3 regions of the Vibrio sp. R15-SG3-ISO1B genome follow, and region 2 is predicted to be linked to each of the others. Evidence: riboswitches for the same ligand, from Rfam matches in the RefSeq annotation. Region 2 holds a riboswitch; each other region holds the start of a gene.

Region 1 (5,824 bases), on a different contig from region 2:
CTCTTTGGAGATTTTACTGTGCGGCACGGCGAGCACTTTGGCATCTTCACCTGATTCATCGGTCATTTTCAATACACCGACAGGGCGACAGCGAATCACACTACCTGGCATCAAGGGATAAGGGGTCGGCACTAGGACATCAACCGGGTCACCATCTAAAGAGAGTGTGTGATTCACATAGCCATAGTTACATGGATAGAACATAGGCGCGGACATAAAGCGGTCCACAAATACCGCGCCAGAATCTTTGTCGACCTCGTACTTGATCGGATCGGCATTGGCCGGAATTTCGATGACGACATAAATGTCATCCGGGAGTGATTTCCCTGCAGGGACGTGATTAAGACTCATGGGCAAGCTTCCTTGTTATTGGTCGATATGTAGGCAAATACCTTACCGCTAAACTTGGTTTTTTGTAAATGACGGACGATGAGAGCTTGGTCAAGAAAACACCGATTGTGAAGCGCAGCGACTGGGGAAGCTATGGAAGTTCATAAAAAACAAGGCGCTCAGTGAGCGCCTTGAAGAGAATAGCTGAGCCTTATTGGTCTTTGTATTCTGCGAGGAAAGATTCGACTTTCTTGACCATGTTTTTTGAGCCAACAAAGAAAGGCACACGTTGGTGCAGCTCTGTGGGATCAATATCCATGATGCGTTTCTCACCGTCTGAGGCAATACCGCCCGCCTGCTCAATAATGAACGCCATTGGGTTACACTCATAAAGAAGACGCAGTTTGCCGTTCGGGTGGCTTTGCGTGCTTGGGTACAGGTAAATGCCTCCTTTCAGTAGGTTACGGTGGAAGTCCGACACCAAAGAGCCAATGTAGCGAGACGTGTACGGGCGACCGTCATTCGGTTCGTTTTCTTGGCAGAATTTGATGTACTTTTTCACGCCCATTGGGAAACGGAAGTAGTTACCTTCGTTAATTGAGTAGATGCGGCCATCTTCTGGCACCATCATATTCTCATGAGACAAGCAGAACGTACCGATCGATGGATCGTAGGTAAAGCCATTGACGCCATTGCCTGTGGTGTAGACAAGCATGGTTGATGAACCGTAAATCACATAACCGGCCGCGACTTGCTTGTTGCCTGGTTGAAGGAAGTCTTCTTCTGTCGGTGGGGTACCGATAGGAGAGACGCGGCGATAGATAGAGAAAATCGTTCCGACAGAGACGTTAACATCGATGTTAGATGAGCCATCGAGTGGATCCATCAATACCACGTATTTGGCGTTTTTGTTCAGTTCTTTATTGAACGCGACCGCCTCATCTTCTTCTTCACTTGCTACGCCACACACTTGATCACGTGCTTCAAGTGCTGCTTTGAACTTCTCGTTCGCGTAAACATCCAGTTTTTGTTGGGCTTCGCCCTGAATGTTCTCACTACCAACGGCACCGGTGATATCACCAAGGCCCGCCGCGTTAATTTCGCGGTTGACGATTTTAGCCGCAAGGCGAATCGACGACAGTAGGGATGATAGATCACCGCTAGCGTGGGGGAAGTCCGTCTGTTTTTCAACAATGAACTCGCCAAGGGTGCGCATTCCAGACATGTTTATTCCTTAAAATCGCATAAGTTTGGGGGGAGTTGGGCAACCTCTTGCCATTTTATTGTTGGGGCGCAAGAGGGACGAAGCTATGCGTGAGCTTTTGTTTTTGCCTTGAGCAATTGTAAAACCATGATCTTATTATTGGTAACGAACTAACTGTCTAACCTCTCAATTTTTTTGGTAATTATTCAAATATTTTCACGGTTTTTCATCTTGAACAAACTTTGCTCGATTGTGCCAAGATTTCACATCCGAAGGACAAAGAGGTTCGCTTTTCAAGCCATTATCGCCATAATGAGCACTTCAAATTAGCCTTTTCAGGATCACTCTATGCATATTCATATCTTGGGAATTTGTGGCACCTTTATGGGAGGAGCGGCAATTTTAGCGCGTCAATTGGGGCACAAAGTCACCGGCAGTGACGCCAATGTGTACCCGCCCATGAGCACGCTACTTGAATCGCAAGGTATTGAAATTATAGAAGGGTTTGATCCTGCGCAGTTAAATCCGGCGCCCGATTTGGTGGTGATCGGTAATGCGATGAGCCGTGGTAACCCGTGTGTCGAGCATGTACTGGATAGCAACCTGCGTTACACCTCCGGCCCACAGTGGCTGCAAGAGTTTCTGCTGCATGACCGATGGGTACTGGCGGTCGCGGGAACGCACGGCAAAACCACCACATCCAGTATGCTCGCTTGGATTCTGGAAGATTGTGGTTATGAACCCGGTTTTCTCGTGGGCGGCGTGCTTGGCAACTTTGGTTTGTCGGCAAGGTTGGGCAACAGCCCGTTTTTCATAGTTGAAGCTGATGAATACGACAGCGCTTTTTTCGATAAGCGTTCTAAGTTCGTTCATTACCATCCACGTACCTTGGTCATGAATAACCTTGAGTTCGATCATGCAGACATCTTCGATGATCTGGAAGCGATTAAGCGCCAATTTCACCATCTAGTGAGAACCGTACCGGGCAATGGTCGGATGTTTACTCCTCAATCAGACCAGGCGCTGCAAGACGTTATTGCCCGTGGCTGCTGGAGCGAACAAGAGTACACAGGGTGCGAATCTGGCTGGCAAGCGCAAAAAGAGGCCCAAGATAGCAGTGTCTTTGATGTCTTATTGGCGGGAGAAATAGTGGGTCGAGTGACGTGGAATTTAGTCGGCGATCACAACGTCAGCAATGCGTTGATGGCCATCGCGGCGGCGCGTCATGTGGGGGTCACTCCGGATCACGCTTGTGAGGCGTTAGGGCGCTTTATTAATACCAAACGCCGCTTGGAGTTAAAAGGGCAGGTCAATGACATCACTGTGTATGACGACTTTGCTCATCATCCAACGGCGATTGAACTGACATTGGGCGGCTTACGTAACAAGGTGGGTCAATCCCGAATCCTTGCGGTGTTGGAGCCGCGTAGTGCAACCATGAAACGCGGGGTGCACAAAGAAACGCTTGCGGCCTCATTGCAGGCGGCAGATGAAGTGTTCCTCTTTCAGCCTGAGTCAATTACTTGGTCGGTGAGTGAGATTGCCGAGCAGTGCGCGCAACCCGCTTATGTCTCTGACGACATCGACGACTTGGTGCGCAGCATCGCTAGGCATGCTCGCCCCGGCGATCAGATTCTTGTGATGAGTAACGGCGGGTTTGGCGGAATTCACGACAAACTGTTAGCGCAATTAGCCCAATAATAAGAGATACGCACAATGGCTGAAAAATCCATCACCCTCGCTTTTACCGGAGCCTCAGGCGCGCCTTATGGGCTGCGTTTGTTGCAGTGCTTATTGGCCGCGGATTATCAGGTTTACCTGCTGGTTTCATCGGCGGCGCGAGTGGTGTTGGCCACCGAACACGGATTAAAACTGCCTGCCAACCCAGACAGCGCCAAGCAAGCCTTGGTCGCCCATCTCAGCTGCGATCCGGCTAAATTAGTGGTGTGCGGCAAAGAGGACTGGTTCTCGCCCGTGGCCTCTGGCTCAGCGGCGCCCAAGCAGATGGTGGTTTGCCCTTGTTCGGCGGGCAGTGTGGCAGCGATTGCTCATGGTATGTCCGATAATTTGATTGAACGCGCCGCTGATGTGGTGATGAAAGAGCGTGGTCAATTGCTGCTGGTGGTTCGAGAAACGCCTTTCTCAACCTTGCACCTTGAGAACATGCACAAGCTCTCGCAGATGGGCGTCACTATTATGCCGGCCGCGCCCGGTTTTTATCACCAACCTAAATCGATAGACGATCTTATTGATTTTATGGTCGCGCGCATTTTGGATCACCTCGGCATCGAGCAATCCTTGGTGGCGCGCTGGGGCTATGATCAACGTAACGATTCGTGATTGTGTCTTGGTGGGCCGTCACGCAAGTATGGCTATTGTAGGGCAGACCTATTACAATCAAGCCGAACCTCATCGGGGAGCTATTCATTCACTGAATGACGCTGAGATCGAGCTTTGCTCGGGACCCGTAGACCTGAACCAGATAATGCTGGCGTAGGAATTGAGCGAGGACATCAGACGTCTGTTTGTCCCTCAGACCTGCGTGGCTCAACAAGGAGAGCGAGCAGTGAAATCCACTTTTATCCCTTCATTTATGCCACTTTGTGCCGCCGCGGCACTGACGTCTTTTTCTGCAACCGCAGCCGATACGTTAACCGTTTATACCTATGACTCTTTCGCTGCCGATTGGGGCCCAGGCCCAGTGGTAAAAAAAGCGTTTGAAGCACAGTGCGACTGTACGTTGAATTTTGTAGCTTTGGATGATGGCGTCTCTATCCTCAATCGCTTGAGACTGGAAGGCGACAATAGCAAAGCCGATATTGTGTTGGGGTTAGACAACAACTTGATGGCAGAAGCGCAGCAGACCGGTTTGTTGGCTGAGCATAGCGTCGATACGTCATCCGTCACCTTGCCAGGCGGCTGGTCCAATACGACCTTTGTGCCGTACGACTACGGTTACTTCGCGTTTGTCTACAACAAAGAGACCTTGGCTGAGCCACCGACTAGCCTCAAAGCGCTGGTGGAATCAAATGACGACTTAACAGTCATCTACCAAGACCCGCGTACCTCAACCCCGGGTCAAGGTTTGATGCTGTGGATGAAATCTGTCTATGGCGACGAAGCGCCGCAGGCGTGGAAAGCGTTGGCGAAAAAGACAGTGACGGTCACGAAAGGGTGGTCAGAAGCGTACTCGATGTTCTTAAAAGGCGAGTCTGACATGGTGCTCTCTTACACCACGTCACCTGCGTACCATCTGATTGCCGAAAATGATGCTAAGTTCGCTGCGGCGAATTTCGCGGAAGGTCATTACACTCAAGTAGAAGTGGCCGCCAAAGTTAAAACGAGCGCGAACAGCGAGTTGGCGGATGCCTTTATGCAGTTTATCCTCAGCGATGACTTTCAGTCGGCCATGCCCACAGGGAACTGGATGTACCCTGTCACTGACGTCGCGTTGCCAGAAGGGTATCAAAGCCTGACGAAGCCAAGCCAAGCCTTGAGCTTTAGCGCTGAAGAGGTGGCTACCCACCGCAAAGCGTGGATTCGTGAATGGCAAAACGCGTTGACCTTCTAAGGTTAGGCGTTCGTGCAATCTGTCCCTAAATTAGGCGTATGGGTCGCGATGCTGATCGCGGCCTTTGTCGTTTCAGCGCTGCTGGCATTGCTCAATCAAGCGCCTTCCCTCGATCTGCGCGTCATTTGGCAAGATCCTTATTACCGCCACGTTACCCAATTTAGCTTCTATCAATCTTTTCTCTCAACGCTGCTCAGTGTCGGTTTGGCGATCCCCGTCACCCATGCTTTGTCGCGGCGGCAGTTCATCGGCAAAGCTTTGGTACTCAAGCTGTTTGCGACCACTTTGGTACTTCCTGTGTTGGTGGGGGTGTTTGGCTTGCTGGCGATTTATGGGCGCAGTGGTTGGCTGGCGACACAGCTTGCGCAGTGGGATCTCTCGTTGCCATTTAATATTTACGGTTTGCATGGCATTTTGCTCGCGCACCTCTTTTTTAATCTTCCTTATGCGGCGCGTTTGCTGCTGCAATCACTAGAGTCGATTCCGGCGGAGCAACACAAACTGTGCGCCCACTTAGGCATGGGCCATTGGCAAAAGTTTAAGTGGGTCGAATGGCCGCGGATGAGGCAGCAATTAGCGCCCGTTTGCGGGTTGGTGTTTATGCTCTGCTTTACCAGTTTTGCCACTGTTATGGCATTGGGCGGCGGGCCCAAATCGACCACCATTGAGCTCGCGATTTACCAAGCGATCAAGTTTGATTTTGATTTGCAAGCGGGCGC
Region 2 (5,824 bases):
TGGGATGGTTCCAACGCACTAAGGCTTCAACGCCGACCACTTTCTCATCGTTCAACTGCCATTTGGGCAGAAAGTGCAGCTCGAATTCATCACGCTCAATCGCTTTATTGAGATCGCTCTCGGTCTCTTTTTGCGACATCGCAATGCGGTTGAGCTCTTTGGAGTAAAACTGAAAATTGTTTTTGCCCATCGCTTTGGCGTGATACATGGCGTTGTCCGCGTAGCGTAGCAAGCTGTCTTGCGTCGCACTGTCTTCGGGATAGAGCGAAATGCCAATACTGGCGGACACATTCACCGCCACACCCTCTATGTGAAACGGCTGCTGCAAGGTATCTATCAACTTGGAGGCGATACGGTTGGCAACACTGATTGCGCTATTGACGCTGTTTAAGTGACTCAGCACCACCACAAACTCATCACCGCTGAAGCGCGCAGACAAGTCGGTGATGCGAATGCTGCTCTCAATCCGCTTTGCGACTTGCTCAAGCAAGCGGTCGCCCATCTCATGCCCATAGAGATCGTTGACGTCTTTAAAATGGTCTAAATCGATGAACAGTAAAGCAAACGGCTTTTTCGAGCGGTCCGCGTTGAGGATAGATTGGCCTAGTCGGTCTAAAAACAGCGCTCGGTTTGGCAACCCAGTTAAAGGGTCGAAGTAAGCTCGGTTGTGCAGTTGCTCATTTTTCTCCTCTATTGCGGCTTTGGCTTGCGTGAGAGAGTGGAGCAATTGATCGCGGTTTTTCTCATAGCGGTGCTGCAATCGTATTGAGTAGGCAGCAATCACAATCACCGCAATAATCAGGGTGATGCTGGTTTGCGTGTAATTGGAAATCCCAGACTCATAACTGGCTTTGATCACGCGCTGGATCTCATCCGCTTGGCTGGCAAACTCCAAAAATTGCTCGTCGCGTCCGGCGCTTAAAAACGCATCCGCTCGCTGCGCCTGAATTTTTTGGTAGGTGGATTCCACATGAAGGCGAAATTGCGCCAGCGTTTTGCGAAGCTCAACCAGACGCTCACGTAATTCGTTGTCCGTGACTGGCTCATAATTGCCCATGATACTCTCGCCGCCTTCAAGCAGCGCGACCACATGCCAATCGGCGATTTCTAAGTAGTACCACACTTCCTGAATCGACTGAGCGGTATCGCCCGACATGATCTCATCAAACCAAAGGTAGGCCAGCGTACCGTTGACTTTAATTTCAGCGGCCGCTTCCGCAAGCGGGGACTTTTTCACTAACAGGTGGGTCGCTTGGGTCACCAGCGCCGACGTAAACGTGATCACCAACAAGGCGAGAATGGAAGTAAAAATGAATTTGCGCTTCATAGCATCACACGAACGTTTACCCACGTATTTTGCGGGCAGGAATAAAAACATAGGCGAGTCAGCCTAGTGAAGAAATGTTACATCCCCATGAAAATATTCAGCGTAGTTATTATTGATGAGTGATTGATGAATCTTTAGTGACAGTTCACGTGAAGATATTGAGCTCAAAAGTGCTAGCTCGTATAGTCGCGGTATGTTGATTCTTCCTTTGTGCTCAACCATGACTTTTCGATTGCGTTCGACTGTTCTTGCTTCTGTATGCCTAGCGCTGATGAGTACCACGGCACACGGGAAAGATCTGATCAAAATTGAAGGGTCGAGTACCGTTTACCCGATTACCCAAGCCGTCGCCGATCACTTTATGCGTGCCGAGCGGCACAACACCCAAGTGGTGGTGGGCATCACTGGCACAGGTGGCGGATTTCGTAAGTTTTGCCGAGGCCGCACGGATATTTCTAACGCCTCTCGCCCGATTAAAGAGAAAGAGCGAGCGCTGTGTGAAATCAACCACATCGACTATATTGAGCTCCCTGTCGCACTCGATGCAATAACCGTGGTGGTGAACAAAGAAAATCAGTGGATCGATGCGCTCTCTCTTGATGAACTGAAAACACTCTGGGAAAGCACCGCTGAACGCACGATAACTCACTGGCAGCAAGTCAATCCGCACTTCCCTGATCGCCCCATCGTCCTGCACGGCCCTGGATCAGACTCAGGCACTTATGACTATTTTGTTGAGGTGGTGCTGGATGGCAAAGCGAGTCGACAAGACTACACCGCAAATGAAGACGATGAAGCCTTAGTCGCCGAAGTGGCCGCCGATCCCAACGCCATGGCGTTTATCGGCTTTGCCTACTATTTGCAAAATCAAGACAAGTTGAAAGCGATCGCCATCGCTCCCACTGGCTTCAACGCGGTCAAACCCAGTGTCGAGAACGTGATTATGGGACGATATGCCGCACTTTCCCGCCCTCTGTTTATTTACGTGAACAAACAGGCGCTAGAGAAGCGGCCATCACTGAAACGCTTTGTCGATAGTTATATCGACAGAGACAACATCAACAAAGTTGTCTCCCACTCTGGCTATATTCCTCTCTCTAATGATCGCTATGACGCGGCGCGTTTTATTCTCAACTCTAGCCGCTCTGGCTCGGTCTCGATGCCCAAATAGAGCCTTGTAATGCGACTGCACGCCATCGCGATTAACGTACATTTTGGTGACCAGAGAAAAAGTGGTGCACAGGCCCATGTCCTTGACCAATAGAGAGTTCATCGGCATGCGCAATGGCTTGTGAGATGTATTGCTTAGCCAAATGGACCGCTTTGTGCAGCCGATACCCTTGGGCAAGATAGGACGCAATGGCCGATGACAACGTACAGCCCGTACCATGAGTATTATGAGTGGCGACTCGCTTAGCGCGAATCAATTCACTGCCACTCCTTTCAATCAGCAGATCGTTACTGCTTTCGCCCTCTAGATGCCCCCCTTTAAGAAGCACTGTTTTGGCGCCCAAGGCGCGCAGGGCGTCAATCATCGCTCCCATCTCCTCTTCCGATGTCGGCGTTGCTCGCCCAGTCAGCGCCGCCGCCTCGGGTAAGTTTGGTGTGATCATATCGGCAAGCGGTAGCAGTTCTTTCTTGAGCGCCCCCACCGCACTGGCGTGCAGTAAGCTGTCACCACTGGTGGCCACCATCACCGGGTCCACCACGAGAAACTTGGGCTGATACGCCGCCAAACTTTGTGCCACGACACGGATGATTTCAGCGTCAGCCAGCATGCCAACCTTCACCGCCACGACATTGAGATCGCTCAATACCGCATCGAGCTGCGCTTGAACATGGTCGATAGGGATAGGATGAATGGCGTGAACACCACAGGTATTTTGCGCGGTAATGGCCGTAATAACGGAGCAGGCGTAACTGCCTGTTGCACTGATCGCTTTGATGTCGGCTTGGATGCCCGCGCCGCCGCCACTGTCGGAGCCAGCGATGGTTAGGACAATCGGAGTTTGAGGGTCATAAAATGCGGTTTGGTTCATCGGTGTTCCTCACGCACGCGTCAGGAACTGTGTGCAGAGCGCGTTGGCCAAGCACAACACATAACGGGCGAGATTGTGGCGACCCCACGACACCGCGTTATGAATAGTTCCCTACGTCAGTGCTAACTGAATCAGGTTCAACGGGTCTCGCGATGCGATCTCAGCCTTCCTTCTATGCTTCTACGACAGGCTCGTTAATCAAGCTATCGTTATGATTCGAGCAGAAGGAACGCTCCCCGACTATGTCGCCAACCTTAACCCTGTGATAGCGCAGATGCAACCTATTCAGATCACTTAAATAACCCGAGTGAATCGAGGAGTGGGCGATACGAACGCGACGTTTGGCACACAGAACATTATCGTTTACTCTTAATTTTATAAATTTTCGTTATTGATTTGACGGTTATGCTCAATCCACTCTGGCTCAAAACGTTTCAAACCTTGGTCGAGACCGGCCACTTTACTCATACCGCAGAAAAGCTGTTCATGACTCAGCCCGGTGTCAGCCAGCACATCAAAAAGCTCGAACAGGCTTGCGGCTACCCACTGATTGCGCGTCACAACAAGAGCTTTGAAGTAACGGAACAAGGCAGACAGGTCTATCAGTACGCAAAGCAGCGCGCCAAACAAGAAACAGACCTGATTGCTTCGTTATCTCAGGACGACGCGCATCGCGGTGAGGTGTCGGTCTCTTGCTCTGGCGCGTTGGCGCAGCTTATCTACCCGCATCTGCTCGATTTACAGTGTGAATTTGCACAACTGGTCGTCAAGCTGGAAGTCGCCCCCAACCGTAAGATCATCGACGATTTGGCTGAGGGGCGCGCCGATTTGGGCCTTGTCACTCACATCCCGCTCGACCCGAGAATCGAAGCGCAAGAGATAGGTCAAGAAACCATGTGTTTGATTGTGCCGGCAAACGTCGACGAGCCTATTACCCCTGAACTTCTCCTTGAGATCGGTTTAATTCGCCACCCCGACGCGGAGCACTATCTCTCGCTCTACTTTTCGCAGTGTGGCGACAAAGCGCTGGCGGGGATTGATATTCGCGCCCTGCGCACCTCGGGCTACATCAACCAACTCAGCCAAATTCTTCTGCCAGTTGCCAAAGGGCTCGGTTTTACGGTGCTGCCACACAGCGCATTCAGCTCTTTCACTTTGCGCGATCAACTTGCTGTGCATCAGCCAAAGAAAGCCGTCGTCGAGACCCTGTATTTGGTGAGCAAAAAACAAAGAGCGTGGCCAGCCCGTTTTCATACGGTGGTGGATAAGTTGACGGACGTGATCTCGCTATAACCCAACGCACTGCCATAGCCAAAATTTTCGATAGGCTTGAAACGCAAAATGGAGCCCAAGGCTCCATTTTTGCTGCTGCTTCAACGCTCATTATCGTCGTTATTTGAGGTCATGCCTCTAAGACGTCTTCGCCAGCGAGTTCAGAAATAATCAGTAGATCGGACTCATCCAGTTTAAGCCCCAGCATAGGGAGACCATGCTGAGCACTCCAACAACATAAGAAGACCACACAACCTAATGCTACCCAAAGTAGTGATACCATAGCCTAACCTCCTCCTCAGTTATCATCACCGTACTTAATAACCTAAAGGTGCCACTTCTCTCATCAGAAGGCGCTCAGATAGACTTTATTCTTTTTACGTTGGGGCGTCTGCGCCAATAGAAATGGGTTAGATTCGCCGGGTCAATCGCTCAATGTCGTATTGTTATCTGGAGTTTATTCGGATTAGAACACCTTAAGGTTATGCTGAGTACTCTTTCAATATAGGGATTGCGATTGTGAAGCGCAACACTCTTTGTGGTGAACACACGAAACCTTGACGTTTTTTATGCGAGCGATCGCATAAATATGCCAATGTGGAAATCGGCAATAAAAAATGGGCGCTCGTGGCGCCCATCTTGATACGAATGATTGTTGATGCAAACAGTGAGACAGCTTAAGCGCCAATAACGCCGCCATCTTCACGGGTAATGGCAACGATGGTGGAGCGAGGCTTGCTGTCACCACCACCAGGGTAGTGAGATGGCGCACCTTTCTCGCCCGGATGCTGAACACCCACAAACATGGTTTTGTAGTCGGCGGAGAAGGTCAGCCCCGTGATTTCACAAGCAATTGGCCCCGTCAAGAAACGTCGCACTTCACCAGTATTAGGATCGCCGCACAACATTTGGTTGTTCCCTTGACCTGCAAAATCGCCCTGATTTGAGTAGTTTCCGTCCGTTTGAATCCACAAACGACCGGCTTTATCAAAGCCGATACCATCCGGGCTATTAAACATGTTGTCGGCGTTGATGTTGTCACTGCCCGCGTAGAGCGAATCTTTGTGCACCGTTGGGTTGCCAGCAATCAGGTACAAATCCCAATCAAACTCTGCTTGGGTGTGATCGCCCGAGGTCGGTACCCAGCGAACAATTTGTCCGTAGTGGTTCTCAGCGCGAGGGTTCG
Region 3 (5,824 bases), on a different contig from region 2:
CAAATCCGCGTGTTGGGAGTTCGAATCTCTCCACCCCTGCCATATCTAAGGCTCTAGTCGAAAGACTAGAGCCTTTTTTGTCTCCGTTTTTTAATCTTGCACGCGACAAAACACAAATCACTCATTGCACTGAGAATCATTCGCAGTATTTTGCTACATTATACGTCTTGTCTGTTTTAGGTGTTTACCGTTATGGCTTTGAGTCGTCGCCAATTTCTTCAATCTTCACTTGCTTTGTCTGCTCTCTCAATGATTCCTGCTTGTTCGGTGACTCGGCAAACTCGGACTCGAGAAGGCTATGTTTACGATCTCACTGCTGAGCCTAGCCGGGCTGAACTCGTCCCTGGGTATCAAACAGACGTACTGGGGTTTAATGGTGCGATCCCTGCGCCGACACTCTATTGTCGTCAGGGGGAAGAGGTCGTGATTCGTTTCACGAACAAACTGTCAGAGCCTACCACCATACATTGGCACGGCTTGCGAATACCGATCGAGATGGACGGCGTTCCTTTTCTCAGTCAAGCGCCTATCATGCCGGGAGAGACGTTTGAGTATCGATTCACTCCGCCTGACGCAGGCACGTTTTGGTATCACCCACACATGAACAGCGTTGAACAGTTAGGGCGAGGACTCGTTGGACTGATTATTGTTGAAGAGCGCGACCCCGTGGTTTTTGATGAAGAGCATGCGTTAATGCTCAAGCATTGGCACATCGACAGTCAAGGGCAGTGGAAGGAGAGAATGATCCCACGTTTAAGTGCTCGGATGGGCACGCCAGGGGAGTGGAGCAGTGTGAATGGCGTTCATGAGCCTTTATATACGCTTAAAGCGCACGCGACCACTCGCTTACGCATTGCTAATGTCGACAATACCATTACCTATCCAATTGCGATTGAAGGGGCAGAGGCTTGGATACTGGCTATTGATGGCAACCCGGTCACCACGCCAATGAAGCTCTCTCAGCATAAAGTTGGACCGGGTATGAGGGTGGATCTTGGTCTGATTGCGCCATCTGCTGGCAACAAAGTGTTTGTTCGTCAAATGAAGGGGCGTTTCCCTTTTCCTCTGTGTGAATTTGATGTCGTCGCGTCTGATTTGCCACAGGGTCAAGCGCTGCCAAGTTTGCCTCTTAACCCTGTGCCCGCGCTCGATCTACCCAACGCTGAAGAGATTGACTTTGTGTTTGAGTGGCAAGGTGCGGTAACGCCCGTAGGCAAAGATGGCAAGGCGAGTTCAACCTTTTGGTTGACCAACAAGGTGGCGTGGCAGGGGATGAGTCGTCATTCGATTCCTGCGCCGCTGGCGCAGTTGGAGCTAGGCAAAACCTACATCTTCGATCTTAAAAATGTCACTCAGTACCATCATCCTATTCATCTTCATGGCCATACCTTTACCGTGCTCGAAATGGACGGTAAGCCGCTCCTAGAGCCGTTCCATACGGATACGGTACTACTGGGCAAGAATGGTCGTGCCAAAGCGGCTTTCGTCGCGGACAACCCCGGTCGGTGGATGTATCACTGTCATGTCATAGAGCACATGAAAACCGGTTTGATGGGCTATATCGAAGTAAAGTGACTCCTGTAACTTTTTAAATCTAACAGAGTGTTTAGCGTCATTACATTGATCTGAAGTCTGTTTTTTTGTCTGTTTGGCGCTACACTAACGCCACAAATTTGGAGGGGTTATGGGTCAGTTTGCAATTTTAGGGTTTATTGCCATGGGTGGCGCCGTTGGTGCGTGCTCTCGTTATTTAGTGTCTGAGCTGTGTGCGACATTACTGGGGCGAGGTTTTCCATATGGTACGCTAACTGTTAACGTAGTCGGCTCACTGGCGATGGGCTTACTGATCGCCGCGTTTGAAAATGGCAACCTTGCGACTGAACCATGGAGACAGATCATCGGGCTCGGTTTTCTTGGTGCTTTGACGACGTTCTCTACGTTTTCGATGGACAACGTTTTACTCATGCAGCAGGGCGCCTTTTTCAAGATGGGACTCAATGTCTTACTCAATGTAGTATTAAGCATCTCTGCCGCTTGGGTGGGCTTTCAACTGCTGATCAAAAGCTAGCTTGCTTAGAGGTGCTTTGAGCCTCACTAGACAAAATTTACACAGGTCGGCTTGGTTTATCCAAGCCGTTTTTATATACTCGGTTCACTTGTCGGAGTGCCATAAGGCTGAGACCGTTTATTCGGGATCCGTTGAACCTGATCAGGTTAATACCTGCGAAGGGAACAAGAGAAGATATCGACCCTCCTAATCTAGGATTCGTTCTCTCTGATCTGAGCGTCATGCGATCTATCTACAGATAGGTACCCGCGTCAGATCGCCCTCTTGTTGCATCTTTCCGCCAAGCATTTTTATCTCTAACACTCATGCTCCTACGAGCAATAAAGAGCAAGGAAAAATGCTATGTCGAATCGCAAACAAGCGAGACTGGAAGCCAAACAGTTTATTGATACCCTCTCGGTACAGGCGTACCCCAATTCACGCAAGGTTTATGTAGAAGGTTCACGACCTGATATTCGTGTTCCTATGCGAGAAATCTCCCTCGCTGACAGCTTGATTGGCGGTACTAAAGACGCGCCGATCTTTGAGCCCAATGAGCCGATTCGCGTTTACGACACTTCTGGTCCTTATACCGATCCTGACCATACGATTGACCTCTACCATGGATTACCTAAGTTACGTGAACAGTGGATTGAAGAGCGCGGTGATACGGAGCTGCTCGATGAGGTCAGTTCGGTATACACCAAACAGCGCTTGGAAGACGATACGCTAGACGAGCTGCGTTATGGTAACTTACCTCGCATTCGCCGTGCGAAAAGCGGTCAGTGTGTTACTCAGCTCCACTACGCGCGTCAAGGTGTGATTACACCGGAAATGGAATACATCGCTCTGCGTGAAAACATGGGGCGTGCTCGTTATCGCGATGAGGTGTTGAACCAACAGCATCCAGGTCAAAGCTTTGGGGCCCACTTGCCAAAGGACATCAGTGCTGAGTTTGTCCGCCAAGAAGTGGCCGCGGGCCGTGCCATCATTCCATCCAACATCAACCACCCGGAAGCGGAGCCAATGATCATTGGTCGCAATTTCTTGGTCAAGGTGAACGCCAATATTGGTAACTCTTCTGTGACCTCTTCCATTGAGGAAGAAGTTGAGAAATTGGTTTGGGCAACACGTTGGGGCGGCGATACGGTGATGGATTTGTCGACCGGACGCAATATTCACGAGACTCGAGAGTGGATTCTACGTAACAGCCCAGTTCCGATCGGCACCGTGCCTATGTACCAAGCGCTTGAAAAAGTGAATGGCATTGCAGAAAACCTCAACTGGGAAGTGATGCGAGACACCTTGATTGAGCAAGCTGAGCAGGGCGTCGATTACTTCACGATTCATGCCGGTTTGCTGTTGCGTTATGTGCCGATGACGGCCAAACGTGTCACGGGTATTGTCTCTCGCGGCGGCTCGATCATCGCTAAGTGGTGTCTCGCTCACCATCAAGAAAGCTTCCTTTACACCCACTTCCGCGAAATTTGTGAAATTTGTGCCAAGTACGATGTCGCGCTTTCGCTCGGTGATGGCTTGCGTCCAGGTTCGGTGGCCGATGCCAATGATGAAGCGCAGTTTGCTGAGCTACGCACGTTGGGTGAACTGACTAAGATCGCGTGGGAGTATGACGTGCAGGTGATCATTGAAGGCCCTGGGCATGTACCTATGCACATGATCAAAGCCAATATGGATGAGCAGCTAGAGCACTGCCACGAAGCGCCATTCTACACTTTGGGTCCTCTGACGACCGATATTGCCCCTGGGTACGATCATATTACCTCTGGCATTGGCGCTGCGATGATCGGCTGGTACGGCTGTGCGATGCTCTGCTATGTGACGCCGAAAGAGCACTTGGGTCTACCCAATAAAGAAGACGTTAAGACGGGCTTGATTGCTTATAAACTTGCGGCGCATGCGGCGGATTTGGCTAAAGGCCACCCTGGTGCTCAGGTTCGTGACAATGCGCTCTCAAAAGCTCGCTTTGAGTTCCGCTGGGAGGATCAGTTCAATTTGTCGCTTGACCCTGATACAGCGCGAGCTTTCCACGATGAAACTTTGCCGCAAGAGTCGGGCAAAGTGGCTCACTTTTGTTCAATGTGTGGACCAAAATTCTGTTCGATGAAAATTTCTCAGGAAGTGCGCGAGTACGCTAAAGACACGCAACAAGTCGAAGCCGACCAAGCCATCTCCGTTAAAATGCTCGATGATCCACTTGAAGGGATGCGCCAAAAGTCAGAGGAGTTCCGTCAATCGGGTTCTGAGTTGTATCATCCTGCCGCTCAGCCTGAAAGTGCAGAGTCTTAGGAGCGCGACGATGAAAATTGTGATTCCTCACTCAGAGCCCACATTGCGCGATGATATCGCGCAATGCTTGGCATTAGCCGGCGAGCAAGGGTTTGCCACACGAGAGATTCAGTTGATTGAAGGGGCTGAGTCGACGGTTGAACTGCGCGGTGCGTCTTCTTCTGTTTGGATTGCTCGGGATACGCAAGTCTCTGAGTCTTCCTCTCTCAGTGACGACAGCGAACAAAACATCCATCAACTGGTGTACTCAGTTGCAGAGGGTGATGTCTCGCTGGCGGACTATGCCCCGCATGCGATCGTTATTGGCGCAAGGTGCGAAGGGCGCGTGCTCGATATTTGGCAACACAGCACGCGTGCTCATGCTGAAGTGCGTGCGCTTAATGTCCACCAAATGGCGCTTGATGCTACACAGCACTTTGCATGGTTTATCACCTTGCGGGCGCTCGATTTTCCCGTTGAAGATGCACTGACGCTCGCACGTGCGATGGGGCATGTTTCACGTGAAACATCTCAATGGCCATGTTGTTTAGAGCAATTTCCTACGCCTGTGCTCGAGGACGAAACTCTCGGCATTCGTGTTGGTTGGAAAACTGAAGGCCGCGCGATCTCTTTTCCCTCCATGGCGAAAGAGGTGTTGGGTCTCTATCCGGTGGTCGACGATGTCAGTTGGATTGAACGATTACTTCCTCTAGGCATTAAAACCATACAGCTGCGCATCAAAGATCCACAGCAAGCTGATTTGGAAGCGCAGGTGATACGTGCGATTGCATTGGGTCAGCAATACCAAGCACATGTGTTTATCAACGATCATTGGCAGTTGGCGATAAAGCACGGTGCATTCGGTGTTCACCTTGGCCAAGAAGATATTGAAGCGTCGAACTTGCAGGCATTGTCACAGGCAGGTATCGCTTTAGGGCTCTCGACACACGGCTACTACGAACTGCTGCGTATTGTGCAGATTGCGCCAAGCTACATCGCACTGGGGCATATCTTCCCAACCACGACCAAGGTTATGCCTTCAAAGCCGCAAGGTTTAGTGCGCTTGAAGCTTTATCAACAGTTGATTGATTCGATTCCTCGCTCGCAAGGTACGGGCTTTCCTACGGTTGCGATTGGCGGTATCGACCAAGGTAACGCTGCGATGGTGTGGCAGTGCGGCGTCTCAAGCCTGGCTGTCGTGCGCGCGATTACGCTCGCCGACGACCCAAAACCGGTCATTGCGGCTTTTACTGAGTTGATGAAGGCAAACAAGCAAGTAGGAGAGCAGGGATGACCATGCTGTCTGACGAGGCGTTCTTACGTTACCAAAGACAAGTGTCGTTGCCGCAATGGGGCGAACAAGGGCAAGCAAAGTTGGCGAATGCTCATGTGTTGCTGATTGGTTGTGGTGGCCTCGGGTCAGCGGCAAGCCTTTATTTAGCGTCCGCTGGTGTAGGCAAATTGGTGTTGGTGGATGATGATCGTGTCGAG

What was found. A riboswitch is a leader RNA that binds a small molecule or an ion and turns the genes downstream of it on or off. The one in region 2 is predicted to bind thiamine pyrophosphate.
Region 1: another riboswitch for thiamine pyrophosphate. It lies ahead of thiB (thiamine ABC transporter substrate binding subunit); the one in region 2 lies ahead of thiD (bifunctional hydroxymethylpyrimidine kinase/phosphomethylpyrimidine kinase).
Region 3: another riboswitch for thiamine pyrophosphate. It lies ahead of thiC (phosphomethylpyrimidine synthase ThiC); the one in region 2 lies ahead of thiD (bifunctional hydroxymethylpyrimidine kinase/phosphomethylpyrimidine kinase).

Annotation. Positions count from the first base shown of each region.
Region 1 covers NZ_JCBDGG010000035.1:23,688-29,511, reverse strand. Annotated here, with positions in the region: gene ppa (inorganic diphosphatase) at 1-351, opposite strand, end outside; gene fbp (class 1 fructose-bisphosphatase) at 542-1,555, opposite strand; gene mpl (UDP-N-acetylmuramate:L-alanyl-gamma-D-glutamyl-meso-diaminopimelate ligase) at 1,883-3,235, shown strand; gene AC6R0S_RS10770 (flavin prenyltransferase UbiX) at 3,251-3,874, shown strand; TPP riboswitch at 3,938-4,051, shown strand; gene thiB (thiamine ABC transporter substrate binding subunit) at 4,128-5,105, shown strand; gene thiP (thiamine/thiamine pyrophosphate ABC transporter permease ThiP) at 5,154-5,824, shown strand, end outside.
Region 2 covers NZ_JCBDGG010000017.1:36,301-42,124, forward strand. Annotated here, with positions in the region: gene AC6R0S_RS05305 (putative bifunctional diguanylate cyclase/phosphodiesterase) at 1-1,378, opposite strand, end outside; gene AC6R0S_RS05310 (PstS family phosphate ABC transporter substrate-binding protein) at 1,548-2,498, shown strand; gene thiD (bifunctional hydroxymethylpyrimidine kinase/phosphomethylpyrimidine kinase) at 2,530-3,366, opposite strand; TPP riboswitch at 3,458-3,615, opposite strand; gene AC6R0S_RS05320 (LysR family transcriptional regulator) at 3,772-4,659, shown strand; gene AC6R0S_RS05325 (hypothetical protein) at 4,769-4,921, opposite strand; gene AC6R0S_RS05330 (PhoX family protein) at 5,316-5,824, opposite strand, start outside.
Region 3 covers NZ_JCBDGG010000006.1:2,847-8,670, forward strand. Annotated here, with positions in the region: tRNA gene AC6R0S_RS01905 (tRNA-Trp) at 1-42, shown strand, start outside; gene AC6R0S_RS01910 (multicopper oxidase domain-containing protein) at 193-1,575, shown strand; gene crcB (fluoride efflux transporter CrcB) at 1,685-2,068, shown strand; TPP riboswitch at 2,151-2,249, shown strand; gene thiC (phosphomethylpyrimidine synthase ThiC) at 2,411-4,354, shown strand; gene AC6R0S_RS01925 (thiamine phosphate synthase) at 4,365-5,627, shown strand; gene AC6R0S_RS01930 (HesA/MoeB/ThiF family protein) at 5,630-5,824, shown strand, end outside.